2 regions of the Bacillus sp. Brlt_9 genome follow, and region 1 is predicted to be linked to the other one. Evidence: a T-box and tRNA genes for the amino acid it is inferred to sense, from the RefSeq annotation. Region 1 holds a T-box; the other holds one or more tRNA genes.
The links. A T-box is a leader RNA that pairs with one kind of tRNA and senses whether it is charged. The one in region 1 lies ahead of ileS (isoleucine--tRNA ligase), so its partner is inferred to be a tRNA-Ile.
Positions count from the first base shown of each region.

Region 2: it has a tRNA-Ile gene. The T-box ahead of ileS (isoleucine--tRNA ligase) is inferred to sense a tRNA for this amino acid. The anticodon was not compared.

Region 1 covers NZ_JAYJLO010000001.1:1,014,204-1,027,407, reverse strand. Annotated here, with positions in the region: gene VF726_RS05270 (hypothetical protein) at 1-346, shown strand, start outside; gene VF726_RS05265 (M36 family metallopeptidase) at 453-1,964, opposite strand; gene VF726_RS05260 (TetR/AcrR family transcriptional regulator) at 2,293-2,877, shown strand; gene VF726_RS05255 (DUF418 domain-containing protein) at 2,879-3,964, shown strand; gene ileS (isoleucine--tRNA ligase) at 4,016-7,117, opposite strand; T-box leader at 7,171-7,410, opposite strand; gene VF726_RS05245 (tetratricopeptide repeat protein) at 7,508-11,710, opposite strand; gene argS (arginine--tRNA ligase) at 12,066-13,204, opposite strand, start outside.
Region 2 covers NZ_JAYJLO010000002.1:573,219-577,621, forward strand. Annotated here, with positions in the region: gene ispG (flavodoxin-dependent (E)-4-hydroxy-3-methylbut-2-enyl-diphosphate synthase) at 1-727, opposite strand, end outside; gene VF726_RS09195 (hypothetical protein) at 892-1,257, opposite strand; gene VF726_RS09200 (DUF1189 domain-containing protein) at 1,330-2,088, opposite strand; tRNA gene VF726_RS09205 (tRNA-Ile) at 2,331-2,404, shown strand; gene sodA (superoxide dismutase [Mn]) at 2,626-3,237, shown strand; gene VF726_RS09215 (MFS transporter) at 3,355-4,403, shown strand, end outside.

The DNA.
Region 1 (13,204 bases):
AAAAATAAGCAAAAAGACGCTTCAAGCTAAAAAAGATGAATTTCAAACATATCAATTTTCAGTAAAAAATGTTGGAAACAGTGAAGTATATAACGTACAAGTCGAAGTATTCCGCAACGAGCCAAAAACGAAAACGAAATATGAACTTTTCTCACGAAAGGAAAGTCGCTTAGCAAGTGGAAAAACTGGATTTGAACATGCTAATTTTCCAGTTGCTACAAAAGCAGATATAGTTGATGTAATTATTACTTGGCAAGAACACCCTTTCCGCTCCATGAGAAACGGTCAAAAAGTTGAGTCTAGAAAATTTAAAGAGCATTTTGTTTTTAAAGACGAGAAAAAATAAACAAATGCATATAAATTCACACTACCATTCATTTTGCTTACTTTACTAGTACCAGTTCATAAGCAAATTAAAAAGTCGTGGCTTATAAATGCCACGACTTTTCACATTAATTCGTACTAATTCCTCTCGCTGCCCAAATACGATCAATTTCAGCAGCATGTTGTCCGCCATATAAAAGAGCATCCGCTTGCTTAATCGCTTTTGCTCCATCACTGAATTTAGAGTTTGGTGTTAATGACCAGTGCGATTGTAAAATAATTTTCGTTGCTACATCACGGCCAAAAGCTTGTGCCATCTCATATTGTCCTTGTGACCAAATCTCCCCATCAGCATGTACTTGATTTTTTAAATCTCTCGGATACACTTTATTCGTATCTAATCGGCGCAGGCATGTTGGATCTGAACTAGAGTAAGCCGCCGCATCCCACTCTCCAACACATGCTTTTCCGTACCCTGTAGTCGATACAGCATCTTCATACGTAGCACCTAAGAAGTCACCAAATCCTTCTCCCATCGCTCCGCCTTCTGCTGAACTACCAAAACCAGGAACTTGGTTATCTTGAATCGAATGCCCGTATTCATGTGCGATAATACCAGCATCTTCTGCATCATCTACTCCGCCAGTACCGAAAGTTAAAGCTTTCGTTGTCGGAGAATAAAATGAATTATCAGCCGTCGTTCCATTCACATTCACTTTAATAGAGCGATTATTAATATTTTTAAAACCTAACCCTTGAATGTAACGCTGTAATGTATCGATATGATAATACGACATAACATCTTCAAAGCTATCATTTGCGCGTGTATAGTTAAATTGTAAATTTGCAGATTTCGTTTTTGCTTTTGAAGAAATCGTTACATACTCTCCAATTAAAAATCCTGTCCCATCTAAACCTTTTAACGTAACAGTCTTCAATTGGTTCGTTAGCGCAGTTGAATCTGCATCGTTATTATCTTTTAATCCTGTTAAACTCCCGCTTGATACAACAGGGTTAGGTAAAAATACTTTTCCTGTTCCTTCTACTTTTCGGTTTATATCAACCTTTTTAATTAACTTTCCATTTTCTGCATCAATAAATGTTTCCCATGCACCAAACGGGTTATTAGAATGGACTACAACTTTATATACTGGACGTGCAATTCCTTCTTCCACAATATATCCGAATTCTTTCTCTGTAGGAGCCCATAAGTTTTGCTCACTTGCTTCTCCAACATACGCCATTGATTTTTGTATTGCATCTTTTTCACTAATTTTTGTCGTTACTTCCTTCACCCCTTTAACGGATTGATAATCAGAAACAGCAAGTACTCCTTTTCCCTCTCCGTTAAGAGTAACTGTAATTTGTTTTGAAAATACAGGTGCACCATTAACAACTTGTTGGAACCTAACATATGAAGCTACTGATGTTTCTGTTGTAGAAATATATTGCAAGTCTGAAAGGTCTGTTTTCAATCCATACTGCGCAGCATTTTCTTTTAAATATTCAGTTGCTTTTTTCTGCGGCGAATAAGCTTCTAGCTTTACTTGCTGCTGTTTTTCCAATGCTGAAACCGTAGAAATCGTCCCCATTACTAATGGCACAGTCATTGCCATTGCCACCATTTTTTTATTAAACATAGAACCACTCCCCCTAATAAAGTAGCTCAACCTTATCCCATTACCAATCGGCAATCATTTCCGCAAAATGGATGGATAAAAATTGAATCTACGAGTAATTCTCTATAAACAATTCCATTACCTTTCTATTTAAGGTGAGTGAAATTTTCTCAATATTTATGTGTAAAGTAAAAACAATACTTTAGAAATAAATTCCTAAATCCATTCCTTCCCCTTAAAACTTTTCAAATTACTGTGTAAAAAAACAGGTTATTTTTTACCTAACGATAGGTTGAAAAAATCAATTATGAGTGATACGATTTAAATAACATTTTTAGGAGGATCAATTATGAGTAAAAGTGAAGAAACACTCTCTTCAATAATGGAAGCAAGTTATCGCCTTTTTGCTAAGTATGGTATTGCTAAAACAACTTATATGATGATTGCTGAGGAGGTTGGTATCGCAAAACCATCTATATATTACTACTTTAAGTCTAAAGATGCCTTAATTGAATGTATGTTTACTGAATTATGTAAAGCTATGCAGTTCTCTTTGTATTTTCATACAGAAGAGTTTACGAAAACAAATTTTATTGAAAAATGTATTGCAACTGGCTTTAAAATAATTGATGAACAGCGAAACGATCATTATTTTAATCGTGTGTTGCAAGAGTATGTATTACTATCTTCAAGAAACGATATGTACAAAGATCGATTACTAACTGTGCAAACAGAATATTTACAAGGATTTGAATCACTCCTTACAAAAGCAAATGAACTTCAATTAATTGAAAATGAAAATCTAGTTTCAAAAGCTCATATGTTAGCTTTAGTACTTGATAATCTCGGGAATTTTATGATGATTGATGCAAATATAGATTATAAACAAATTTGGATTGAAGCTGTAAATAGCATTTTTGAAAGAAGGGATTGAAGTGAATACACAAAAGCGCATTATCGGCTTAGATTTTGCTAGAGCTTGGGCGATGTTCGGGATGTTACTTGTTAATTTCATGGTAATAACAGGGGCGGAAGGCAATGGTCCTCCACTGTTGAAAACCTTTATGTCACTTTTTGAAGGCAGAGCTTCTGCCTTGTTTGTTATACTTGCAGGCATTGGTATAACTTTAATGACTAGATCAGCTGTTGCTAGCAATGAACAAATAAAAATTTCTAATAGCCGAAAGATCATATGGAAACGATCATTATTTTTATTTATTTTAGGATTACTACTATATGTACTTGAGTGGACTGGAGATATATTACATTACTACGGTATTTATCTTTTCCTTGCTGCATTCCTCATTACTTTACGTAATAAATTATTACTCTTACTTTCTATCATTATTTTAATCATCGCACAAAATCTGCAGCTTACATTCAATACCTTCGAAGGTTGGGGAGGTCCTACTCCCTTTATAAACTATATAGATTTCTGGACAATAAAAGGTTTTCTTCGCAATTTATTCTTTAATGGCTATCACCCTATTTTCCCTTGGTTCTCGTTCTTCTTAATCGGTATGATAATTGGCAGGTTAGATCTTCATAATAAGGGAATTAAAGAAAGATTACTCTTATTTGGTGTTACAATTACAATACTGACAGAACTTTTATCAAAAGGACTTACACACTTCTTTATTCCATACATCGGGAAAGAAGCAGCTACATTTTTGTTTAATACAGGACCCATTTTACCAAATGTATTATACATTTTATCTGCTACAGGATCCGCTATTACTACATTAATCATTTGTCTCTATATCGCTGAAAAATATGAAAATAATTGGTTTGTCATTTCCATTGTACAAACCGGACAATTAACATTAACTCATTATGTAAGTCATGTCTTTATCGGTATTGGAGCATTGATTCTCTTAAATAGAATGGAACATCAAACACTACTTTTCGTTTTATTATTTTCTACTTCATTTTTCATTTTCAGCATTTTAATTAGCGTGTTATGGAGAAAGAATTTTTCTAGAGGTCCTATCGAATGGATTATGCGGAAAATAGCCGGATAAATTCCCATCATACAAAAAGGAAGTTGGACTCATTCCAACTTCCTTTTTTCTTTAATTAGCTGCACTTAATTTAATTCTAAGTTTTGTCTCACCTAAAGAAAGTTCATCGTCTTCATTCGTTAAGTGACCAAATGTAAATTGTTTAACGAGTAAGTTTTCTTCCAACAACTCTTTATGATTCGTTAACGTTTGCTGTAGTTCTTCCTCTGTATCAAGAATAACATCGACTCGTAAATTAACCGGTAAATTTAGTTGCTTACGATATTCTTGAACCGCTCGAATAAATTCACGTGCTACTCCTTCTTGTAACAATTCTTTTGTTACATTCGTATCTAACATAACTGTATATTGTCCGTTAGTCGTATTAGAGAATCCTGATTTTGCAACTTTCTCTACTAATACATCTTCAGTCGTTACAACTACTTCTTCTCCTGATGCTGCTTCGTAAACTGCTTTTTCTGTAGAGACAAAGTTTTGTACCTCGTCTTGTGATAATTGTTTTAGCCAGCCATTTACTGCATTCACATTTTTACCAAACTTTGGCCCAGCCGTTTTAAAGTTCAGCTTTAATTGATAGGACGTGTATTTCGTTTCATCGAGTTCAACATGGAACGCCTTCACATTTAACTCATCCATAACGATATCACGATAAGATTCCCATTCCATATCATTTTCATTATGCTCAAGTAGTACAAGTTCCGCTAACGGCTGTTTTACTTTTAAAGAATGCTGATTACGGTTACTTCTTCCAAGTTCAACAACTTGTAAAACAGCATCCATTTCCGCTTCTAATTTCGGCTGAAGTAATAATTCATTTACAACTGGATAATCCTCTAAATGAACGCTACTTCCAGTTAAATTCAAATGAATATCTTCAGCGACAAACGGTGTAAACGGTGCGATTAACTTACTAATTGTCACAAGCACGTCATGAAGTGTTTCATACGCAGCTGCTTTTTCAGCATTCATACCAGATTCCCAGAAACGATTACGTGATCGTCTTACGTACCAGTTACTTACTTCATCTACAAGCGCCGCGATTTCACGAGCTGCATTCGTAAATTGATAATCATCAAGTGCTGTTCTTACCTTTTTCGTTGTGCTATGCAATCTTGATAATACCCATTCATCCAATTTCGTCCGCTTTGCATCATACGTTTCTTTCGGATTATACCCATCTAAATTTGCATATAAAACGTAGAAGCTATACACATTGACTAATGTATCTACAAACTTAGATTTGGCTTCTAGTACTGTTCTTTCAGAAAAACGCTTCGCATTCCACGGAGCACTGTCAACGAGTAGCGCCCATCTTAAAGCATCTGCACCAAACTGATTTACTAAATCAACTGGATCTAGTGCATTCCCTTTACTTTTAGACATTTTCTGTCCTTCTGCGTCTAATACATGCCCTAGTGATAACACTCGCTTATAAGGCACTTTTCCTGTATATAGCGCTGATACTGCTAATAAACTATAAAACCAGCCGCGTGTTTGATCAATGCCTTCCGCAATAACATCTGCTGGAAACTGCTCTTCAAATAACTCTTTATTTTCAAATGGATAATGATATTGCGCAAATGGCATGGAACCACTATCAAACCAAACATCAATTACTTCTGGTGTACGATTCATTGTACTTCCGCATTTTTCGCAGCAAACTTGCACTTCATCTACATACGGTTTATGCAGTTCTAAATCTTCCGGTGTTTCTTTCATACTATGCTTTCTTAAATCCACAATGCTTTTCGGTGCGAATTGATGATCGCAACTTTCACATTCCCATACGTTTAATGGTGTTCCCCAATATCTATTTCGGCTAATATTCCAGTCCACCATATTTTCTAAAAACTTACCAAAGCGTCCATGTTTCATATGGTCTGGATACCAAGTAACAGAATCGTTATTTTGTAAAAATGTATCTTTAATTGCAGTTGTTCGGATTAACCAACTCTCTCCTGCATAATAAAGAAGTGGTGAATCACAGCGCCAGCAATGCGGATAGCTATGTTCATACTTTTCTTTATGATATAGTAAGCCTTCCTTCGCTAAATAACGAACAATATCCACGTCACAATCTTTCACAAATTTCCCTTTCAAAAATGGTACTGCTTCTGTATACTCACCTTTCTCATCTACAACATGCAGGAATGACAATCCTTCACTTTGAACGACTCTATAATCGTCCTCCCCATATGCTGGAGCGATATGAACAAGTCCTGTACCACTATTTGCCGTGACAAAATCTGCCGCTATAACTCGGTAGCCATTTGTAACTTCTTTCATTGGAAATGGTGCTGTATACGATGTGTTTACTAATTCTTCACCTTTATGGACAGATAGTACTTCATAGTCTTCTTTTAATACATCTTGTACACGTTCTTTTGCAACAATGTATACATGACCTTCTTGTTTCACTTTCACGTATTCCATATTTGGATGTACAGCGAGCGCAACATTTGCTGGAAGCGTCCAAGGTGTCGTTGTCCAACCTAGGAAATACTCATTTTCACTATCTTTCACTTTAAACTTAACTGTTGCACTTAAATCTTTTACTGTTTTATACCCTTGCGCAACCTCATGTGAACTTAGTGACGTTTGACAACTTGGGCAATATGGTGAAACTCTATGTCCCTTATACAATAAGCCTTTTTCATGAATCGTTCCTAAAATATGCCATACACTTTCGATATATGGATTCTCTAGCGTAACGTATGGATTATCCATATCTACCCAATAACCGATGCTTTCAGTAAATTCACGCCACTGCTTTTCATATGTGAATACACTCTCTTTACACTTCTGAATAAATGGCTCAATTCCATACTCTTCGATTTCATGTTTACCAGAAATACCGAGTTGCTTCTCAACACCTAATTCTACAGGTAAACCGTGCGTATCCCATCCCGCTTTTCTTAACACTTTATATCCAGCCATCGTTTTATATCTTGCTACTAAATCTTTAATTGTCCGTCCAAGTGCATGACCTACATGCGGTAATCCATTCGCAGTTGGTGGTCCTTCATAAAATACGAAAGACTGTGCGCCTTCTCGATTCTGAATTGATTGCTCGAAAATACTTTGCTCGTTCCACTGCTTACGAATACGTGTTTCTCTCCCTACAGCTGACTCTTTTACATCTACTTTCTTCATCTACAATCACTCCTTTGAATGTTTTAAAGCACACAAAAAACCCGTCCCTATAAAGTAGGGACGGGTTTACCCGCGTTACCACCCTAATTCTATTAGCTCTTCACTAATAGCACTTAGCAACGTACTATCATACGTGTTCTTTGTAACGGTAGACATCCGTCCGGGCTTACTCACTTTCAGCCTCGGCTCCTCGGAGATGATTTTCAAATAACGTCTGCACGCCGGCTTTCAGCAACATACCGGCTCTCTGGGGAACAGTACACTATTTTACTCTTTCTCGTCTTCAGATTTGTATACTTTGTTAAAAGCTATTTTATGCCATTTGGCAACGAATTGTCAACTAATTCGAAATATATTTTATTTATACCCTTTTTCCCTATTCTTATACAATTACTTTTCAAATTCTCGCAATGCTGCTAAATTTTCATCATCCTCGATAAGTTCAGCGAAAAATCCCGACTCATCCTCACGAAGTACAATTTCAAGTTCTTCCTTCGCCTCTTCCTTTCTGTTTAACTGTGCTAAATAACAAGCACGATCGTATCTCGCTAACAGATCATTCGCATCAATTTTTAATACTTCATTCGCTATTTTCTCTGCCTTTAGTGTTTGACCGGCACCATGATATGCAGATGCTAAAGAAAGAAGAATCGCTGTTTCATTTGGATGATGTATAGAAGCATTTTCTAATACATGAATTGCCTCTTCAAACCGTTCTTGACTTTGATATATTTCTCCTAAAGCAAGAAACGCTCTATTTACAAACGGTGTTTGCTCCGTTAATTGTAAGGTAATCTTTTCTGCTTTTCTTTCTTCCCCTGCTTTAAACAATACTTGTGCTTGTAAAAGAAGAGTATCATAATCATCTGGTAATTCTCGAACCATTTGCTTCGTTAACTCTGAAGCATCCCGTAACATATCTTCTTCCTCACACCCTATGAAAACATTTACAAGCTGCTTCGCTACATCGTAATCCCATTTATTTTCTAACGATGTTTGCAATACATCTATTGCCTCGTTGTTCATCGTCACATTCTCGTAAAATAGTGCAAATCGCTGCGCTGCCAAACTATTTTTTTGATTTAACTTTAACGAAATTTCATATAAATCAATGATTGTAGTAATAATCGAAATTTCTTTCGCACGGTTTTTCATGCGATAAAAAGCTCTCGTAATTATGGATTTCTTCGGCTGATCATTTTGTTGACGTTCAATCCATCTTTCTGTAACCGCAGATGCAGCATACATAAATGCCATACTTCTTTCTGCCTTTTTCACTTTTAGTGTATGAAGAAAATCTCGTATATTAGACCATTTCTTATGTTGTTCTATCGCTTTTACATATACATCAAATATACGTTCATTATTTGCATCTTTTTGTATCACTTTCATCGCAATTTCAATTGCTTTTGCATTTCTATTTTTCACTAGTACTTTTGCATAATGATATAGAACTTCTGTATGCTCACCATCTAATTGTAGTGCGTATTCAATCTGTTCTTGTTCTTTATCTATTTCATCCATCGCTCCATACACATATGCAACCGCATCTAATCTCCATATTTCAGGTACTTCGTCTGCTAATTGTTCTAGCTTAGTTAGCAATTCTTTCTGTAGATTCATTTCTACTGAAAGCTGTGCCAAATATTCCATATTAATATGCAATGGCTCTTCTTTCATCGCCTGAACCATATGACTTTGTTCTTTAGAACGATTTTCTTCTTTTTCGTATATTTCCGCAAGCTGTAAATGTACACCTACGAAATTCCCATCAAGCTCTAAACATCTTTCATACGCTTGTTTTGCTTCCGTCAATTGCCCTAATAGCATAAGTGTTTCACCAATTCGGTAATACGGTAATGCCGTTTCCTTTTGTTCTATCGCCTTATTATATCTTTTCATCGCTTGGCCGTACTGTCCAATCGATTCATATAAAATACCTGTATAACAGCCGTATTCACTTACTTCATTTCTTTCTTTCTGTAACGTTCTTAAGAATGCTATACCTCGTTGTACAAATACTGTTCCTTTAATTCGATTCACATATTCATCTAACGCACTTGCTACATTATATTCGCTCTGCTTTATACCACTCTCTAACTTAGACAACGCTACTTTAAATCCTTCTTCACTTCCACCAAGTTCGACCTCTGCATCCCATAAAACCATCCCTGCGTTCATAAGGAAATCTTGACTCTTTTCAATTTGTTTTTCGATACTGAGAATATATTCTTTTGCTTCTTTATATTGTTCTCTTGCCATATAAACTTGTGTAAGTCCGAAGTGCGAGTATACATCATCATGATTTTCTTCCAAAGCACGAGCATACAATGTTTCTGCTTCTTCCAGACTATCATTTTGGAAATGATAATCACCGAGCTTTACGTATAGAGGTGCCTTATCGTCACAATTCTCAATACCTTTTAATAAAACTTCTTTCGTACTTTCTTCATCCTTCAAATCAGATTCGTATATTTCCGCAAGTTTCGTATAAATGTATGGTGCATTACTATCCAAATGAATTGCTATTTTAAGCCCTTTTATCGCTAAATATAATTTCCCTAAATGATGCGCACATCTCGCTCGCTCATACCATACATGTGCTTCATTTTTATATTCTTTTAACAAATCATTAAAGATTTCATACGCTTCTTCATATCTTTCTAAATCTATTAATATTAACCCGTGATTCGTTAAAGTGAATCGTTCTGGACTACGTTCCAAGGCAACTTGAGAAAACTGTAACGCCTTTTCAGACTGATCGATATACATATACGATAAAGCGAGAAAACTCCAAGCAATCGGCTGATCTGCGTCTAATTGTAACGAGGAACGAAAACTTGAAATCGCTTCTATATAACTTTCCTGCTCAAAAGCATACCTTCCGTTTATTAAATGATATAAAGCACGATTATTTTTCTTCTCAACACTCGCAAGCATGTGCCCCGCTTTTTCTAACTCTTCAAGGCGAATAAAGCACTGTGCACCATGTAATTTAACAAAATCTGAGTTTGGAAACTTCTCCATTAACTTTTCAATACAAGATATAATAAACTCGTTATCTACTTCAACATCTAAGTGCTTAACCGTATACAACCACGTATTCGGATTATCACTCGTCTCTTTTAAAAATTGTACTAACTTATGAATCCCCTCATTATCTTGTTCATCTAAATGATCCGTTAAAGAAAAAATGGATTTAAAATAATGATGTTCTTCCTCATTTAAAAATGATAATTGTCCCTTCTTTTCTTGCGGAACAAACGTAATCGCTAAACACCCTGTATAACGATATTTTTCTTGTAACTTACTATACTCCACAATGACTGGTTCGATAAAGTTTGGATCTTGAACATAAAAAGCTTGTAACCTATCATCATACCCAGCTAACACTTGCACATGTGAAGCATGCTCAATATCAATACTTAATAAAACGGCAACTCCTTCGCCGAGTAATTTCTTATAAGTTTCCACATTTCCTTTAAAATAACGATATGCATAACCTAAATCTTCTAAATAAGAAACAGTATCTGAAAACTTCGAGCCCGTCATATCAAAAATGAACTCTGCTATTTCATCTTGTGTACGTTTTTCTCCCCATAACTGCAACATCATTTCTAAACTTGTCGGCACACAATAATTATCCTTTTGTACAATGGGAACTATCGGTAAGTGAACCTTTTGGCCATCTGGATTTTTTTCTAAATTATGATATAAAGACTCTTTTAAACTTGTTTCTTCTTTTAATAACTGTTGTAAATCTACAAGTTTATTCATTTTGTAAAGCGCTTCTGCACGTAAATGCACGAAGTAAGTTTTATACGCATGATAAGGAAGCTGATTATTTATGTTATCTATTACGTCTAACACTTCTTCATACTTCCCTAAATCTAATAAATATTTCACCTTTTCAAAATGAAAATATGGTACTTGCGGGAACTTTACAATTGCATCATCAATTAGCTGTAATGCACGTTTTTGTTCCCCTTTATTTGCATATAACTGTGCTAATAAATAAGTAGATAACTCTTCACAATCTTTATGCTGCATGCCAGCTATAAATTGTTCTTCTGCTTTCTCCCATTCACCTGTATGCATATAGACGTAACCCCATTTATCAAATACGGCACGTGCACTGTACTCCTCTGCCTTTTGCATATAAATAAGCGCTTCTTCATTTCGTTTCATTTCTAACAAACATCGTACTAACGTAAAATATGTTTTCGCTAAAAGATCAACTTCTATCTCTTCTTTATTTACCTCTTCTAATGAATCTTTTAACAACTGTTCTACTTCAAGTATTTTCCGCTCATCAATTAACTCTTCACAATATAAAGAGAGCGTTCTCATATTTGGGAATTTTTTGTAGGCGTAGCGAATGAGGAATGAACTGTATTGGTGCATAAGCCCTTCATCAGTAAGACGTATTAATATATCAAACTCCTTATGTGAAGGAATATTAGCAAGCCAACTCTTCAAATAAGATAAAGTATTCTTTTCTTTTATATATGAAATTTCATTATTTATTTCCTGTAATCCATCTATAAATCTCTTGTCTTTCAAACAAGCATCTAACTGCTTAAAATCTAGCATGTATTCACCTCGAATAATTTTTTGCACTGCTACTTGCTTAGATTTTACACATCATATTGTAGGTATTCAACTAAAATCTCCTATAACGGATAGTATTATTTAATATTATTCGAATTTATAACAAAATATAGTAAAAATGATTGTTTTTCTCTGTATTTTGTTTGATTAAATGGAATAACGTTACATGAGGATCTTATCTTTTGGAAGCTGAAATTACAATTCTCCATTTAATAAGGACATTCCTACACCTGAAGCAAGTCTAGAAAAGTTTAAACTTAATAAAACTTCTGCTTTCACATTTTTTATAAAAATAAATAAGGATACATATCAACTATGATACGTATCCCTATTTATTTTACATCTCCTCAGGAGCATCCACCCCAAGTAAACGTAATCCCTCTTTTAATACAACTGTCACAGCATACACTAATGCCAGTCTGCTGTCTTTCTCTTCGCTCTCTTCTAATATACGAACATTTCCGTAATATTTATTGAACGATTGTGCTACATCTAATACGTATTTCGAAATGATTGATGGCTCATTTTTGTTGAAGGCTGCTTCAATTACTTGTGGGAATTTATTCAGTAATTTTACGACGCTCCAGCTATGATCATCTTTTAATGCAAACGTACACGTTTCAAATTCTACACTTTCTCTTCTTAAAATAGAGCACGCACGTGCATGTGTGTACTGTACATATGGACCTGTTTCACCTTCAAATTTCAGCATGTTTTCTAATGAGAATTCGATATTATGCATACGCTCGTTTTTTAAATCGTGGAAGATAACTGCGCCAACACCGACTTGCTTCGCTACTTCTTCTTTCTGTTTTAAGTTTGGATTTTTCTCTTCAATATTTTGTTTTGCAAGGTCAATTGCTTCCTCAAGTACTTCTTCAAGTAAAATAACTCTTCCTTTACGTGTCGACATTTTCTTACCATCTTTTAAAATAAACCCAAACGGTACATGTTCCATGCCGTCAACCCAATTGTAGCCAAGCTTTTTTAATACCGTGAAAAATTGATTGAAGTGTAGACTTTGTTCCGGTCCAACCACATATAACGCTTTATCAAACGCATATGTGGTTTGACGATATAACGCTGCCGTTAAGTCACGCGTTGCGTAAATCGTCGCACCATCTGATTTTCTAATTAAGCAAGGCGGCATTCCCTCTTCTTCTAAATTAACGACTAATGCACCTTCTGACTCTTCAAGCAAATCATGCTCCTCTAAAATCCCAATAAAATCTTCCATTAAGTTATTATAAAAAGCTTCCCCTTGAAAATTAGTAAATTCAACACCGAGAAGTTCATAAATACGAGAAAATTCTTTTAAAGATTCGTGACGGAACCAATTCCAAAGCTCAACTGCTTCTTCATCACCTTCTTCTAATTTCTTAAACCAAGCGCGTCCTTCTTCTTCTAATTCTTCGTCGTCTTTTACCTCTTCATGAAATTGAACATATAACTTAAATAATTCACGTATTGGATCCT
Region 2 (4,403 bases), on a different contig from region 1:
CTTCTTCAACTGGGTCGGCACTTAATGAAATACGTAATGTATTTCCGATGCCTTTATTTAAGATTGCTCCAAGACCAGCGGCACTTTTTACAGTTCCAGCAAATAATGTTCCAGATTCTGTAATACCTAAATGTAATGGGTAATCAAAAGCACGTGCAGCTTTTTCGTATGCTTCAATTGCTAAGTTAACATCAGAGGCTTTCATAGATACGATAATATCGTGGAAATCTAAGTCCTCTAAAATTTTAATGTGATGTAGGGCACTCTCGACCATACCATCTGCAGTTGGGTATCCGTACTTTTCTAAAATGTGACGCTCTAATGAACCTGCATTTACACCGATACGGATTGGAATACCGCGTTCTTTTGCTGCATTTACAACAGCTTCTACTTTATGGCGACGACCAATGTTACCTGGATTGATACGTACTTTATCAATGCCACCTTCAATTGCTTTTAAAGCAAGGCGATAATCAAAATGAATATCAGCAACAAGTGGAATGTTGATTTGTTTTTTAATATCAGCAATAGCATTTGCTGCACGTTCGTCTGGAACAGCAACACGCACGACTTGACAGCCAGCTTCTTCTAAACGTTTAATTTCAGCAACTGTTGCTTCAACATCATGTGTTTTTGTTGTTGTCATACTTTGTATAATTAATTCATTATTACCGCCAATTGTTAAATTACCGACTTTAACTGGACGTGTTTTTGTACGATGAGTCATTTCATTCACGAATAGATCGCTCTCCTTATAAAAGAAGTTTATTATTTAGTCCCTTATATCAAGGATAGTATACGTGACATAGGGCTATAGAAACCGAAGTGCTCGGTTTCACTTTTACTATTGTATCAGCGCCTTTATGTAATTGACAAGGATTAAGTGATTGCTTATTGATATAACGGGAATTTATAAGATTTTCCAATTTGTATTTTTGTAGCAGATGTGCTTTTGTTCAGTTGTTTAAAGTCATCAATTACCTTTTCAATAGAAGGGATTTTTTTCTTGTTAATTTGTTCAGTAATAGAAAGAACTGTCTCACCTGTTTTGACTTCAATTGTTTTATAAGAGACATCTGTTTCTTTTTCTACTTTGTTCTCTTTCTTTTGTTTTGTATCTGTACTTTCTTGTTTTATCGTTTGGGCTGCAGTTGTTTTTTTATATGAACTTAACATCGGTAAAGTGCCGATTTTTATATCGTAATAAAATATATAACCGAGAACAAGCAAAAATAAGAATACACCTAATCTTTTCATATTCTTCACTCCTTTGCTAGGAATATATGCTTGTCCAAAAAAAAAATGCCTATTTAGGCATTTTTTTCGTTATTATTTTTCTTTCGGTTTTGGAACTTCTTTAATCGTTAAGTATAGAACAATTAAAACAACTGCGATATAAATGAATGTTGAACCAGGTACAACAATTTGGAATGAATCCATAATCATAAAGAAGATGGTTGGAATTGTGTAGCTGTAAGCAGTTAACGTCCATACTTGCTTATAAGATAATTTACGTTGACCACTCATAGCAGAACCTATAAATGCAAGTAAAGTAATTCCTAAGAAAGTAATAAACAGTTGGAATAGGTATACTAACACGCCGATAACAGCTAATAAAATTGGATAAATACTATCGAATACAGAAATGAATTCTTGCAAATCTTTCTTCTCAAGAGATGTCCCTAATAAATCATCGTAGGAGTATGTTTGTGTTTGGCCATTTCCTATAGAAACTACTTTATCTTTTAAAATAAATAAACCAGTTTTATTTTGATATTTTTCGATATCTGTTGTATTTGGATCAAATACGAAAAGAGCATCTCCCTCTTCTTTTTGAATAGGTTGTTCAATATCAGCTTTTAGTTCACCGTTTTCGATTTTAAAATCGGGTAAATCTTTTTCAATTGCTTGATTTACCATAGTAACACTTTCTTGGATAAAGCTACCGTAAAAGAATGTTCTTGGAATAGTAGTGATTAGACAAAGTAGCATAATATACAAAATGGTTTTTCCGATTTTTTGAAAACGGAATAGCGCCATATCTTTAGGCGAATATACGCTTTTGACTAATTGGGTAAATATGGACATAGATTCACTTCCTTTATGTATGTATAAAATCATTGTAACGTAGGAATCTAGGGAATCTCAAGATATATTATATTTACATATAGTAGAGATAACTAAATTTCTTTTTATTAATTTTCTTCTTTTAAATGAGAAAAATACAATTGACACTTTTCTTTTCTATATGGTAAATTTATCTTACATTTCTTAAAGAATATATCCGATAGGAATTCCTTTATTTGATGTATTGTTACATACATAATTTTGGACCCTTAGCTCAGCTGGTTAGAGCAGACGGCTCATAACCGTCCGGTCGTAGGTTCGAGTCCTACAGGGTCCATATCCATTTCACATGTTTATTATGTCAGCAGGAAGCTTCCTTGTAGAAGGGAGCTTTTTTTATGAAATATATGAGCATTTTAATTGAAAAGAAGTGGGAATTTTGCTACTTTAATGATAGCAAGACAATGTGATTTATTTGTTTGCACCCTATGGCAATTAGGGTAGAATGAAGTTGTATGTCACTTAAGTGGCAATACATAAACTGGGAGGAATATAACAATGGCAAAACACGAATTACCAAATTTACCTTATGCGTATGATGCTTTAGAGCCTCACTTTGACAAAGAAACAATGAACATCCATCATACAAAACATCATAACACGTACATTACAAACTTAAACGCTGCTTTAGAAGGTCATGCAGAATTAGCTGACAAAAGCGTAGAAGAATTAGTTGCAAACTTAAACGAAGTACCAGAAGCAATCCGTACAGCAGTACGTAACAATGGTGGCGGACATGCTAACCACACATTCTTCTGGACAATCTTATCTCCAAACGGTGGCGGACAACCAGTAGGCGAACTTGCAACTGCAATTGAAGCGAAATTCGGTAGCTTCGATGCATTCAAAGAAGAATTCGCAAAAGCTGGCGCAACTCGCTTTGGTTCTGGTTGGGCTTGGTTAGTAGTAAATAATGGTGAGTTAGAAGTAACAAGCACACCAAACCAAGATTCTCCTCTAACTGAAGGTAAAACTCCAGTTATCGGTTTAGATGTTTGGGAGCATGCTTACTACTTAAATTACCAAAACCGTCGTCCAGATTACATCGGTGCATTCTGGAATGTTGTAGATTGGAACGCTGCTGAAAAACGTTACCAAGAAGCAAAATAATTGTAATAACGATAGAAAAAAGCTAGGAGAATGCTCCTAGCTTTTTTCTATGCTCTCCTTTTACATAATTGAGCTTGTCTTTGGAAGACTAGAACATGAAGTAAAGGAGAGTTGTGTATGAAGTGGAAACATATAATTGGTGATGTTGAAGTGAATCGGGATTTAGTGTTATTGCTCCTTATTGGAGGTTTATACACGCTCGCAATTTCTTTATCGAATACGTTTGTTAACATTTATTTATGGAAACAAACGCAAAATTATGTGAATCTTGGCTTATATAATTTGGCCAGCGTTGTATTACAGCCTCTCACATTTCTTATAGGTGGGAAATTAGCGAAGCGTATTGATCGCTCAATCTTGTTACGAATAGGCGTAGGCACGTTAGCAATTTTTTTTATCGTTGTTTTAGTAGCGGGAAAAAGCGCTTCTCACTATATTTTATTAATGGGGGCTCTTTTAGGAGTTGGATATGGTTTTTACTGGCTCGCGTTTAACTTATTAACATTTGAGATTACAGAACCAGAAACAAGAGATTTTTTTAACGGGTTTCTAGGACTTCTTACATCCTTCTCTGGCATGATTGGACCGATAGCAGCTGGATACACAATTTCACGTATGGAAAAATGGAGTGGCTATACGGTCATATTCTTTCTTTCGTTACTGTTATTTGCAATTGCTGTTATTTTAAGCTTTTTTGTATCTAAGAGAGAATGTGAAGGTCGGTATGAAATTGTACAAGTATTGAAAGAGCGGAAAATTGATAAAAATTGGGGAAGAATTACACGTGCTCATTTTTTTCAAGGGTTAAGAGAAGGAACGTTTATTTTTGTTATTTCAGTGTACGTGTATTTAGCAACTGATAGCGAGCTTGCATTAGGGAAATATAGCTTAGTAAATTCGGCAGTATCATTTGTGTGTTACTATTTAGTCACTCGTATGTTAAAGAAAGAGTGGCGGAAAAAAGCAATATTGCTTGGAGGCATTATTTTATATGCTGTCGTATTTTTAGTTATATTCAACGTTACATACGCAAAATTACTTATTTATGCAGCGTGTATCGCGATTGCATACCCCATTTTGCTCGTTCCATACGGGTCCATGACATATGATGTAATTGGTAGAGCGAAAAATGCGAAAGAGTGGCGTGTAGAGTATGTAGTTGTTCG